3 linked regions of the Variovorax terrae genome follow. The protein of the gene in region 2 interacts with the protein of the main gene of each other region in a pairwise test. Links are inferred from orthologs where the notes say so. Each region holds a gene or a part of one and is shown on either strand. Other genes may lie near its edges.

Evidence for each region.
Region 1: the proteins of MMF98_RS19550 (region 2) and ftsZ interact in binary tests that used the Escherichia coli proteins (3 or more experiments, as listed by UniProt). The link is inferred for Variovorax terrae from one-to-one orthologs.
Region 3: the proteins of MMF98_RS19550 (region 2) and MMF98_RS10115 interact in binary tests that used the Escherichia coli proteins (3 or more experiments, as listed by UniProt). The link is inferred for Variovorax terrae from one-to-one orthologs.

The regions. Positions count from the first base shown.
Region 1 is NZ_JALGBI010000001.1:451,610-454,685, reverse strand. What follows is about bases 99-3,022. They hold ftsZ (cell division protein FtsZ), read right to left. Parts: upstream 2,214-3,022; coding sequence 984-2,213; downstream 99-983. Other genes in these bases: ftsA (cell division protein FtsA), read right to left, coding at 2,357-3,022; lpxC (UDP-3-O-acyl-N-acetylglucosamine deacetylase), read right to left, coding at 99-791. Also shown: more of lpxC, read right to left, coding at 1-98; more of ftsA, read right to left, coding at 3,023-3,076. UniProt on the Escherichia coli protein: Essential cell division protein that forms a contractile ring structure (Z ring) at the future cell division site. The regulation of the ring assembly controls the timing and the location of cell division.
Region 2 is NZ_JALGBI010000003.1:39,183-42,209, forward strand. The notes cover bases 37-2,911. They hold MMF98_RS19550 (rod shape-determining protein), read right to left. Parts: upstream 2,059-2,911; coding sequence 1,015-2,058; downstream 37-1,014. Other genes in these bases: mreC (rod shape-determining protein MreC), read right to left, coding at 37-932; gatC (Asp-tRNA(Asn)/Glu-tRNA(Gln) amidotransferase subunit GatC), read left to right, coding at 2,271-2,570; gatA (Asp-tRNA(Asn)/Glu-tRNA(Gln) amidotransferase subunit GatA), read left to right, coding at 2,567-2,911. Also shown: more of mreC, read right to left, coding at 9-36; more of gatA, read left to right, coding at 2,912-3,027. UniProt on the Escherichia coli protein: Forms membrane-associated dynamic filaments that are essential for cell shape determination. Acts by regulating cell wall synthesis and cell elongation, and thus cell shape.
Region 3 is NZ_JALGBI010000001.1:2,141,862-2,145,000, reverse strand. What follows is about bases 14-3,000. They hold MMF98_RS10115 (helix-turn-helix domain-containing protein), read left to right. Parts: upstream 14-1,014; coding sequence 1,015-1,986; downstream 1,987-3,000. Other genes in these bases: ispG (flavodoxin-dependent (E)-4-hydroxy-3-methylbut-2-enyl-diphosphate synthase), read left to right, coding at 1,986-3,000; pilW (type IV pilus biogenesis/stability protein PilW), read left to right, coding at 186-1,022; rlmN (dual-specificity RNA methyltransferase RlmN), read left to right, coding at 14-182. In the rest of the region: more of rlmN, read left to right, coding at 1-13; more of ispG, read left to right, coding at 3,001-3,139.

The sequences.
Region 1 (3,076 bases), on a different replicon or contig from region 2:
AAGGCGCTGTAGGCCGCCAGCAGCGGCTTGCCGATCAGATAGAGGTCGCCCATGGCGTCGAGGATCTTGTGCTTGACGAACTCGTCGTCGTAGCGCAGGCCGTCGCTGTTGAGCACCTTGTAGTCGTCCATCACGATGGCGTTGTCCAGCCCGCCGCCCAGGGCCAGGCCGTTGGCGCGCATCATCTCCAGGTCCTTGGTGAAGCCGAAGGTACGCGCGCGCGCGATGTCGCGCGTGTAGGAGCCCGAGCTCAGGTCGAACTCCACGCGCTGGCCGGTGGAGTCGACCACGCGGTGCGCGAAATCGATCTCGAAGCTGAGCTTGTAGCCGTGGTACGGATCGAGCCGGGCCCACTTGAGGTGGTCGCCCTGCCCCTCGCGCACCTCGACCGGCCGGGTCACGCGAATGAAGCGCCGGGGCGCCTTCTGCAGCTCGATGCCGGCGCTTTGCAGCAGGAACACGAACGACGCCGCCGAGCCGTCCAGGATCGGCACCTCCTCGGCGGTGATGTCCACGTAGAGGTTGTCGATGCCGAGCCCGGCGAATGCCGACATCAGGTGCTCGACCGTCTGCACCTTGGCGCCGCCCATCGAGATGGTGGAGGCCAGGCGCGTGTCGTTGACCGCCAGCGCCGAGATCGGAATGTCCACCGGCTCGGGCAGGTCCACGCGCCGGAACACGATGCCCGTGTCCGGCTGCGCGGGCCGCAGCGTGAGCTCCACCCGCTGGCCGCTGTGCAGGCCGACGCCGACGGCCTTGGTCAGGGATTTGAGGGTGCGTTGCTGGAGCATGCCCATGATTTTATTCGGGAGAGCGCTGTCTGCAGCGCTCAGCTAGATGGATTCTGGCTATCCACACCATTGCCGCCCCAAGGGCCCGCGCAGCGCGGCCCGTTCGCGGCCACCGCGGAACCGGCTATGCCGGGCCGCTGGTGGCGCCCCCTCGAGGGGGAAGCGGCCGCAGGCCGCTTCGGGGGTGGTCGATCAATCCGCCTGCTTGCGCAGGAAGGCCGGGATCTCGAAGTCGTCCATGCCGCCCGAGGCCAGCGCGTCGACCTTGGCCGCCGCCTGGGTGCGGTTGGTGCGCCACACGCTGGGCACGGCCATGCCGTTGTAGTCGGGCTGGGCCATGCCGCCCCCCATCGCCGCCGCGCCGGGACCGCCGACGGTCGCGTTGACGGTCGGCACATGGAACGGCACGTTGTCGGTGCCGGTGCGCAGCACCTGCAGCGGCGGCGCGGTGCGGCGCGCGCCCTGGCGCGACAGGCCGGTGGCCACCACGGTCACGCGGATCTCGTCGCCGAGGTCGTCGTCGTAGGCCGTGCCGTAGATCACATGCGCGTCGGGCGAGGCATAGGCGCGGATGGTGTTCATCGCGAGCTTGGACTCGCTGAGCTTCAGCGAACCCTTGGCCGCGGTGATCAGCACCAGCACGCCCTTGGCGCCCGACAGGTCGATGCCTTCGAGCAGCGGGCAGGCCACGGCCTGCTCGGCAGCGATGCGCGCGCGGTCCGGGCCGGCCGCCACGGCCGTGCCCATCATGGCCTTGCCGGGTTCGCCCATCACGGTGCGCACGTCCTCGAAGTCGACGTTCACATGGCCGGGCACGTTGATGATCTCGGCGATGCCGCCCACGGCGTTCTTGAGCACGTCGTTGGCATGGGCGAAGGCCTCGTCCTGGGTGATGTCGTCGCCCAGCACCTCGAGCAGCTTCTCGTTGAGCACCACGATCAGCGAATCGACGTTGGCCTCGAGCTCGGCCAGGCCGTTGTCGGCATTGGTCATGCGGCGGCCGCCTTCCCAGTCGAACGGCTTGGTGACCACGCCCACGGTGAGGATGCCCATCTCCTTGGCGATGCGCGCGATCACCGGTGCGGCGCCGGTGCCGGTGCCGCCGCCCATGCCGGCGGTGATGAACAGCATGTGCGCGCCGTCGATGGCCTCGCGGATGTCGTCCGCCGCCGCTTCCGCCGCGTCGCGGCCCTTGTCGGGCTTGCTGCCGGCGCCCAGGCCGCTCTGGCCGAGCTGGATGGTCTTGTGCGAGGAGCTGCGGGCCAGGGCCTGCGCGTCGGTGTTGGCGCAGATGAATTCCACACCCTGCACATGGCGCTCGATCATGTGCCCGACCGCGTTGCCGCCGCCGCCGCCCACGCCGATCACCTTGATCTGGGTGCCCAAATTGAATTCCTCTACTTCAATCATTTCGATGCTCATGTTCTTACTCCTGATTTTTCCTGAATAGTGCAGTTGCCATGTAATTGCGTTGGGGTGCGTCATGAACGTTCATGACGGCGGATCGGTGCACCGCCATCGCCAGTGAGGGCTGCCGCGCGCGAGCCAGAGTTTGTGTTTCATGGTCAGAAGTTCCCCACGAACCAGTCCTTGACGCGGCCCATGGCGGTTTTCATGGAGCCGTTCTTCTGCGCCACCTTGAAACCGCGCAGGCGCGCCAGGCGCGCCTCCTCGAGCAGGCCCATCACGGTGGCCGCGCGCGGCTGGGCCACCATGTCCGACAGCGCGCTCGCATACTTCGGGATGCCGCGGCGCACCGGCTTGAGGAAGATGTCCTCGCCCAGCTCCACCATGCCCGGCATCACGGCGCTGCCGCCAGTGAGCACGATGCCCGAGGACAGCACTTCCTCGTAGCCCGATTCGCGCACCACCTGCTGCACCAGCGAGAAGATCTCCTCGATGCGCGGTTCGATCACGCCGGCCAGCGCCTGCTTGCTCAGCATGCGCGGGCCGCGGTCGCCCAGGCCCGGCACTTCCACCTGCTGCTCGGGGTCGGCCAGCAGCTGCTTGGCGTAGCCGGCCTCGACCTTGATGTCCTCGGCGTCCTTGGTAGGCGTGCGCAGCGCCATCGCGATGTCGCTGGTGATCAGGTCGCCCGCGATCGGGATCACGGCCGTATGGCGGATCGCGCCGTTGGTGAAGATCGCCACGTCGGTGGTGCCGGCGCCGATGTCCACCAGCGCCACGCCGAGCTCGCGCTCGTCCTCGGTCAGAACCGCCAGGCTCGAGGCCAGCGGGTTGAGCATGAGCTGGTCCACGTCGAGGCCGCAGCGGCGCACGCACTT
Region 2 (3,027 bases):
GGTGCGGTTCATTTGCGCGGGCCCTTGCGCGCCGTTTCGCGCGCGGCATCGCCCGGCGGGCGCTCGGGAATCTGCGCCGACACCGGGCTCAGCACCATGACGTAGCGCGCGCCCTGCACCAGCGCCTGCGGCACGCAGTGGATGCGGGCAAAGGCCGAGTCGGCGCGGCGCTCCACCTTGTCCACCTTGGCCACCGGCAGGCCCGGCGGGTAGACGCCGTCCACGCCGCTGGTGGTGAGCAGGTCGCCCGACTGCACGTCGGCATTGCCGGCCATGAAGCGCAGCTCCAGCCCGCCGCCGGCCAGGCCGGTCGGGTCGCCGTAGGCCACGCTGCGCGCGCCGGTGCGGGTGTTCAGCACGGGGATGGCCTGGTCGCGGTCGATCACCAGCGTGACCTCGCTGACCAGCGGATGCACGCGCGTGACCTGCCCCAGCACGCCGGACTCGTCGAGCACCGGCGAGCCGGCCTCGATGCCCTGGGCCAGCCCCTTGTCGATGATCACCTTGCGGGTGTAGGGGTCGGCCGCGTCGTACAGCACCTCGGCGGCCTGGGCCGGCGTGGTCACCTGCTCGCGCAGGGCCAGCAGCTTGCGCAGGCGCTCGTTCTCCTGCGCCAGCTGCTCGACCTGGTTGGCGCGCTGCGACTGCAGGGCCAGCTTGCGGCGCGCCGCCTGTTCCTCGCCCTGGGCGCTTTGCAGCGCCTCGAAATAGCTGCCGCCCTGGCGCGCGAGTTGCACCGGGCGCAGGGCCAGCCATTGAATCGGATAGAGCACGGTGGCCACCGCCGCGCGCAGCGGCTGCGTGACGCGAAAGCGCGCATCGGCCACCATCAGCAGCAGCGCCAGCGCGCTGAAGAACATCAGTTTGGACAGGGCCGACGGGCCCTGCTTGAAGAAGGGCGGGGGCGTGCGGTCCAGGGTGCCCAATGGCATGGTGGTCCTCTCCAGTCAACCGGCGGCCGGGCCGGGCATCGCCACGAAGTGGCGGGGCCGCGGCCGGTGGACTGGCTTCACGTCACTCCGAGGTAAAGATGCTGCCCATGCGCTCCATGCGCTCGAGTGCAATGCCGCAGCCGCGCACCACGCAGGTTAGCGGGTCCTCGGCCACCAGCACCGGCAGGCCAGTTTCCTCGGCCAGCAGGCGGTCGAGGTCGCGCAGCAGCGCACCGCCGCCGGTGAGCATCATGCCGCGTTCGGCGATGTCGGCACCGAGCTCGGGCGGGGTCTGCTCCAGCGCGTTCTTGACGGCCGAGACGATGTTGTTGAGCGGGTCGGTCAGCGCCTCGAGGATCTCGTTGCTGGAGATCGTGAAGGAGCGCGGCACACCCTCGCTGAGGTTGCGGCCCTTGACTTCCATCTCCTTGACCTCGGAGCCGGGAAAGGCGGAGCCGATGTTCTTCTTGATGGCCTCGGCCGTGGGCTCGCCGATCAGCATGCCGTAGTTGCGGCGGATGTAGTTGATGATGGCGTCGTCGAAGCGGTCGCCGCCCACCCGCACGCTGCCCTTGTAGACCATGCCGCCGAGCGAGATCACGCCGACCTCGGTGGTGCCGCCGCCGATGTCCACCACCATCGAGCCGCTGGCCTCGCTCACCGGCAGGCCGGCGCCGATCGCGGCGGCCATCGGCTCCTCGATCAGGTAGACCTCGGAAGCGCCCGCGCCCAGGGCGGATTCGCGGATCGCGCGGCGCTCGACCTGGGTCGAGCCGCAGGGCACGCAGATGATGATGCGCGGGCTGGGCTTGAGCACGCCGCGCGGATGCACCATCTTGATGAATTGCTTGAGCATCTGCTCGGTGACGGTGAAGTCGGCGATCACGCCGTCCTTCATCGGGCGGATCGCCTCGATGTTGCCCGGCACCTTGCCGAGCATGGCCTTGGCCTCGTGGCCGACGGCCTGGATGGTTTTCTTGCCCTGGGGGCCGCCTTCGTGGCGGATGGCGACGACCGAAGGCTCATCGAGAACGATGCCTTTGTCGCGGACGAAAATCAGGGTGTTGGCAGTACCAAGGTCGATGGCAAGGTCGGTGGAGAAGTACCGACGGAATGCTCCAAACATTACAGTCCTCTCGGGCACGGCCTGCGCTTCGGCGGGCCGTCGCCATGTGAAATGGGTCAGCAGGGGGGCGAAATCGTCATTTTTGGTGCAAATACCGGCTGTTTTGCAGCCGTTGCGTCAAAGGCGGGATAATACCCCATCCCCTGTGAATAACTTGTCGGGCAGCACTCTAAAAGGCGCTGGTTACACCCGGTTTCGACTCATCACCCGTCATGTCACTGACTTCTTCCGATATCGGGCGCATCGCCCATCTGGCGCGGCTGGAGCTGAGCCCCAGCGAAAGCGAGCGCATGCTCACGCAAATCAACGGCTTCTTCGACATCGTGGAGCAGATGCGCGCTGTGGATACCACCGGCATCGAGCCGCTGGCGCATCCGGTGGCCGCCATCCAGGACATCGCGCTGCGCCTGCGGGACGATGTGGCAAGCGAGCCCGACCAGCGCGAAGCCAACCAGCGAAGCGCGCCCGCGGTCGAACGCGGCCTGTTCCTCGTGCCGAAGGTGATCGAATGAGCACCGGCCGGGCACTGCATGAACTGGGCGTGGCGCAGCTCGCCGCGAAGCTGCGCGGGCGCGAGGTCTCCGCCGTCGAGACGGCGCAGCACTTTCTCGCGCGCATGAAGACGCACGAGGCGCTGGGCGCCTTTCTCGCGACGAACGAAGACGCCACGCTGGCGCAGGCGCGTGCGGCCGATGCGCGCATCGCCGCGGGCACGGCCGGCGCGCTCGAGGGCGTGCCGCTGGCGCACAAGGACATCTTCGTCACCACCGACTTTCCCACCACCGCCGGCTCGAAGATGCTGGAGGGCTACCGCTCGCCGTTCGACAGCACGGTGGTGCGCAAGCTGGCGGAGGCCGGCATGGTCACGCTCGGAAAGCTCAACTGCGACGAGTTCGCGATGGGCTCGGCCAACGAGAACTCGGCCTTCAAGCCGGTGCGCAACCCGTGGGACCCGACGCGCATTCCCGG
Region 3 (3,139 bases), on a different replicon or contig from region 2:
TCCTCAGTGATGCTGGTATCGTGACGACCGTGCGCAAAACCCGCGGCGACGATATCGATGCCGCTTGCGGCCAGCTCGCCGGGGACGTGAAAGACCGCACCCGCGTGGGCGAACGCATCACTAGGCAGCGCACCGTGATGTTGAAACCGGCCGGCGCACTGGCCGCTACCAAGGAGAGCTGAGGCATGAAAAGGTCCGCTGTGGGGTGGGAGCACGCCAGGCAATGGTTTTTCTGGGCATGGCTGGCCGCCGTCTCGCTGGGAGGGCTGGCGGGCTGCGCGTCCCATTCCTCGGGGCCGGGCGCCTCTGACAGCCACGCCGACCTGGTGACGAACTCCGACGAGCCCGAGGCCCGCAAGCGTGCGCGCATCCGCCTGGAGCTGGCCACCGGCTATTTCGAGCAGGGCCAGACCACAGTGGCGCTGGACGAGCTCAAGCAGGCGATCGCCACCGACCCCAGCTTTGCCGACGCCTACAGCCTGCGCGGCCTGGTCTACATGCGCCTGAACGACGCGCGCATGGCGGAAGACAGCTTTCGCCGGGCCATTTCGCTGAATCCGCGCGATGCCAATGCCCTGCACAACTACGGCTGGCTGATGTGCCAGCAGGCCCGCTACAGCGAGGCCGACCAGGCATTCGCCCAGGTCCTGACCAACCCCACCTACGGCGACCGGGCCAAGACCCTGATGACCCAGGGCCTGTGCCAGGCCCGGGCCGGCAAGCGCGAGGAGGCCGAGCGCAGCCTGTCGCGCGCCTACGAGCTCGACGCCGCCAACCCGGTGACCGGCTACAACCTGGCCCTGCTGTTGTACCAGCGCAGCGAATTCACGCGCGCCCAGTTCTACATCCGGCGCCTGAACAACAGCGAACTGGCCAATGCCGAGTCGCTGTGGCTGGGCGTCAAGGTGGAGCGACGCATGGAGAACCGTGAAGCCATGCAGCAACTGGTGGAGCAGCTCAAGAAGCGCTATCCCCAATCGAAGGAACTCGCGGCGTACGATCGGGGGACTTTCGATGAATGAGTCTGCTGCCTCGATGGCGGACCCGTCCGCAGCCCTGACGCCGGTGATGGAATCCGCCGTGGCGGCGGGGGCGCTGCTGCGCCAGGCGCGGGAAGCCGCGGGCCTGCATATCGCCGCGCTGGCGGTGTCGCTCAAGGTGCCGGTGAAGAAACTGGAGGCGCTGGAAGCGGGCCGCCTCGACCTGCTGCCCGACGCCGTGTTCGTTCGCGCCCTGGCGTCCAGCGTCTGCCGCACGCTCAAGGCCGACCCTGCGCCCATTCTGGACCGGCTGCCGCAACTGGGCGCGCCGCTGCTGAAGCTCGATCAGTCCGGCCTCAACGCGCCTTACCGCGCGCCCAGCGATGCCCCGCGCCCCAGCCTGTGGGGCTCGCTGTCGCGGCCGGGCCTGCTGGCCGTGCTGGCCTTGCTGCTGGCGGCCCTGGTGTTGCTGCTCCTGCCTGCCATGCCGGCGCCGCGCGATGAGCCGCCTGTGGCGGCCGCGGTGCCCGAGCAGCCGCTGCCGGCCGTGGCGGACTCCGCCGCTGCGGCGGCGGCAGCGCTCCCTGCCGCGGCCCGGCTCCCCGATGAAGCCGAGGCCGGCGCGGGGCAGTCCAAACTCCCGGCAGCGGCCACGCCTGCTGCGCCCGCCGTTGCGGCGGCCTCTACGGCGGGTGCTCCGCTGCCATCGGCGTCTGCGGCCGTCGCCGCGCCGCCGGCCGTCGCCGCGGCCGCCATGCCCGCAGCAACCTCCGGCATCGTGGTGTTCAAGGCCCGCGGCGAGTCCTGGGTCGAGGTCACCGATGCCAAGGGCACGGTGCCGCTGCGCAGGATCATGGCGTCCGGCGAGACCGTCGGCGCCTCCGGTGCGCTGCCGCTGTCCGTCATCGTCGGCCGGGCCGACTCCACCCAGGTGGAAGTGCGCGGCAAGCCGCTGGATCTCGTGCCCCTGGCCCGCGACAACGTGGCACGTTTCGAGGTGAAGTGATGGAACCCTGCCTGCCCATCGAACCGGCAGCGCCCAAGGCGCGGCGCTCCCGCCAGTCCAGCGTGGCCTGGGGTTCCCGTGTCGTCACGGTCGGCGGCGATGCGCCCGTGCGCGTGCAGTCCATGACCAACACCGACACGGTGGACGCCATCGGCACCGCCATCCAGGTCAAAGAGCTCGCGATCGCGGGTTCCGAGATGGTTCGCATCACCGTCAACACGCCCGAGGCCGCCGCCCAGGTGCCCTACATCCGCGAGCAGCTCGACCGCATGGGCATCGACGTGCCGCTGATCGGCGACTTCCACTACAACGGCCACCGCCTGCTGACCGACTACCCGGCCTGCGCCGAGGCGCTGAGCAAGTACCGCATCAACCCCGGCAACGTGGGCAAGGGCGACAAGAAGGACCGCCAGTTCGGCCAGATGATCGAAGCCGCGGTGCGCTGGAACAAGCCGGTGCGCATCGGCGTCAACTGGGGCAGCCTCGACCAGGAGCTGCTGGCCAGCCTGATGGACACCAACAGCCAGCGCGCCGAGCCCTGGGACGCCAAGTCGGTGATGTACGAGGCGCTGATCACCTCGGCCATCGACTCCGCCAAACTCGCCGAATCGATGGGCATGGACGGCCGCCAGATCATCCTGAGCTGCAAGGTCAGCGGCGTGCAGGACCTGATCTCGGTCTACCGCGAGCTGGCCCGCCGTTGCGACTATGCGCTGCACCTGGGCCTGACCGAGGCCGGCATGGGTACCAAGGGCACGGCGGCGTCGTCGGTGGCGCTCGGCATCCTGCTGCAGGAAGGCATCGGCGACACCATCCGCGTCTCGCTCACGCCGCAGCCGGGCGAATCGCGCACGCAGGAAGTGGTGATCGCCTCCGAGATTCTGCAGGCCCTGGGCCTGCGCAGCTTCGTGCCCAGCGTCACGGCCTGCCCGGGCTGCGGCCGCACCACCAGCACCACCTTCCAGGAACTGGCCAAGCAGATCGACGACTACCTGCGCGCGCAGATGCCGGTCTGGCGCGCCAAGTACCCGGGCGTCGAGAAGATGAAGGTGGCCGTGATGGGCTGCATCGTCAACGGCCCCGGCGAGAGCAAGCATGCCGACATCGGCATCAGCCTGCCGGGCACCGGCGAGGCGCCGGCCGCGCCGGTGTT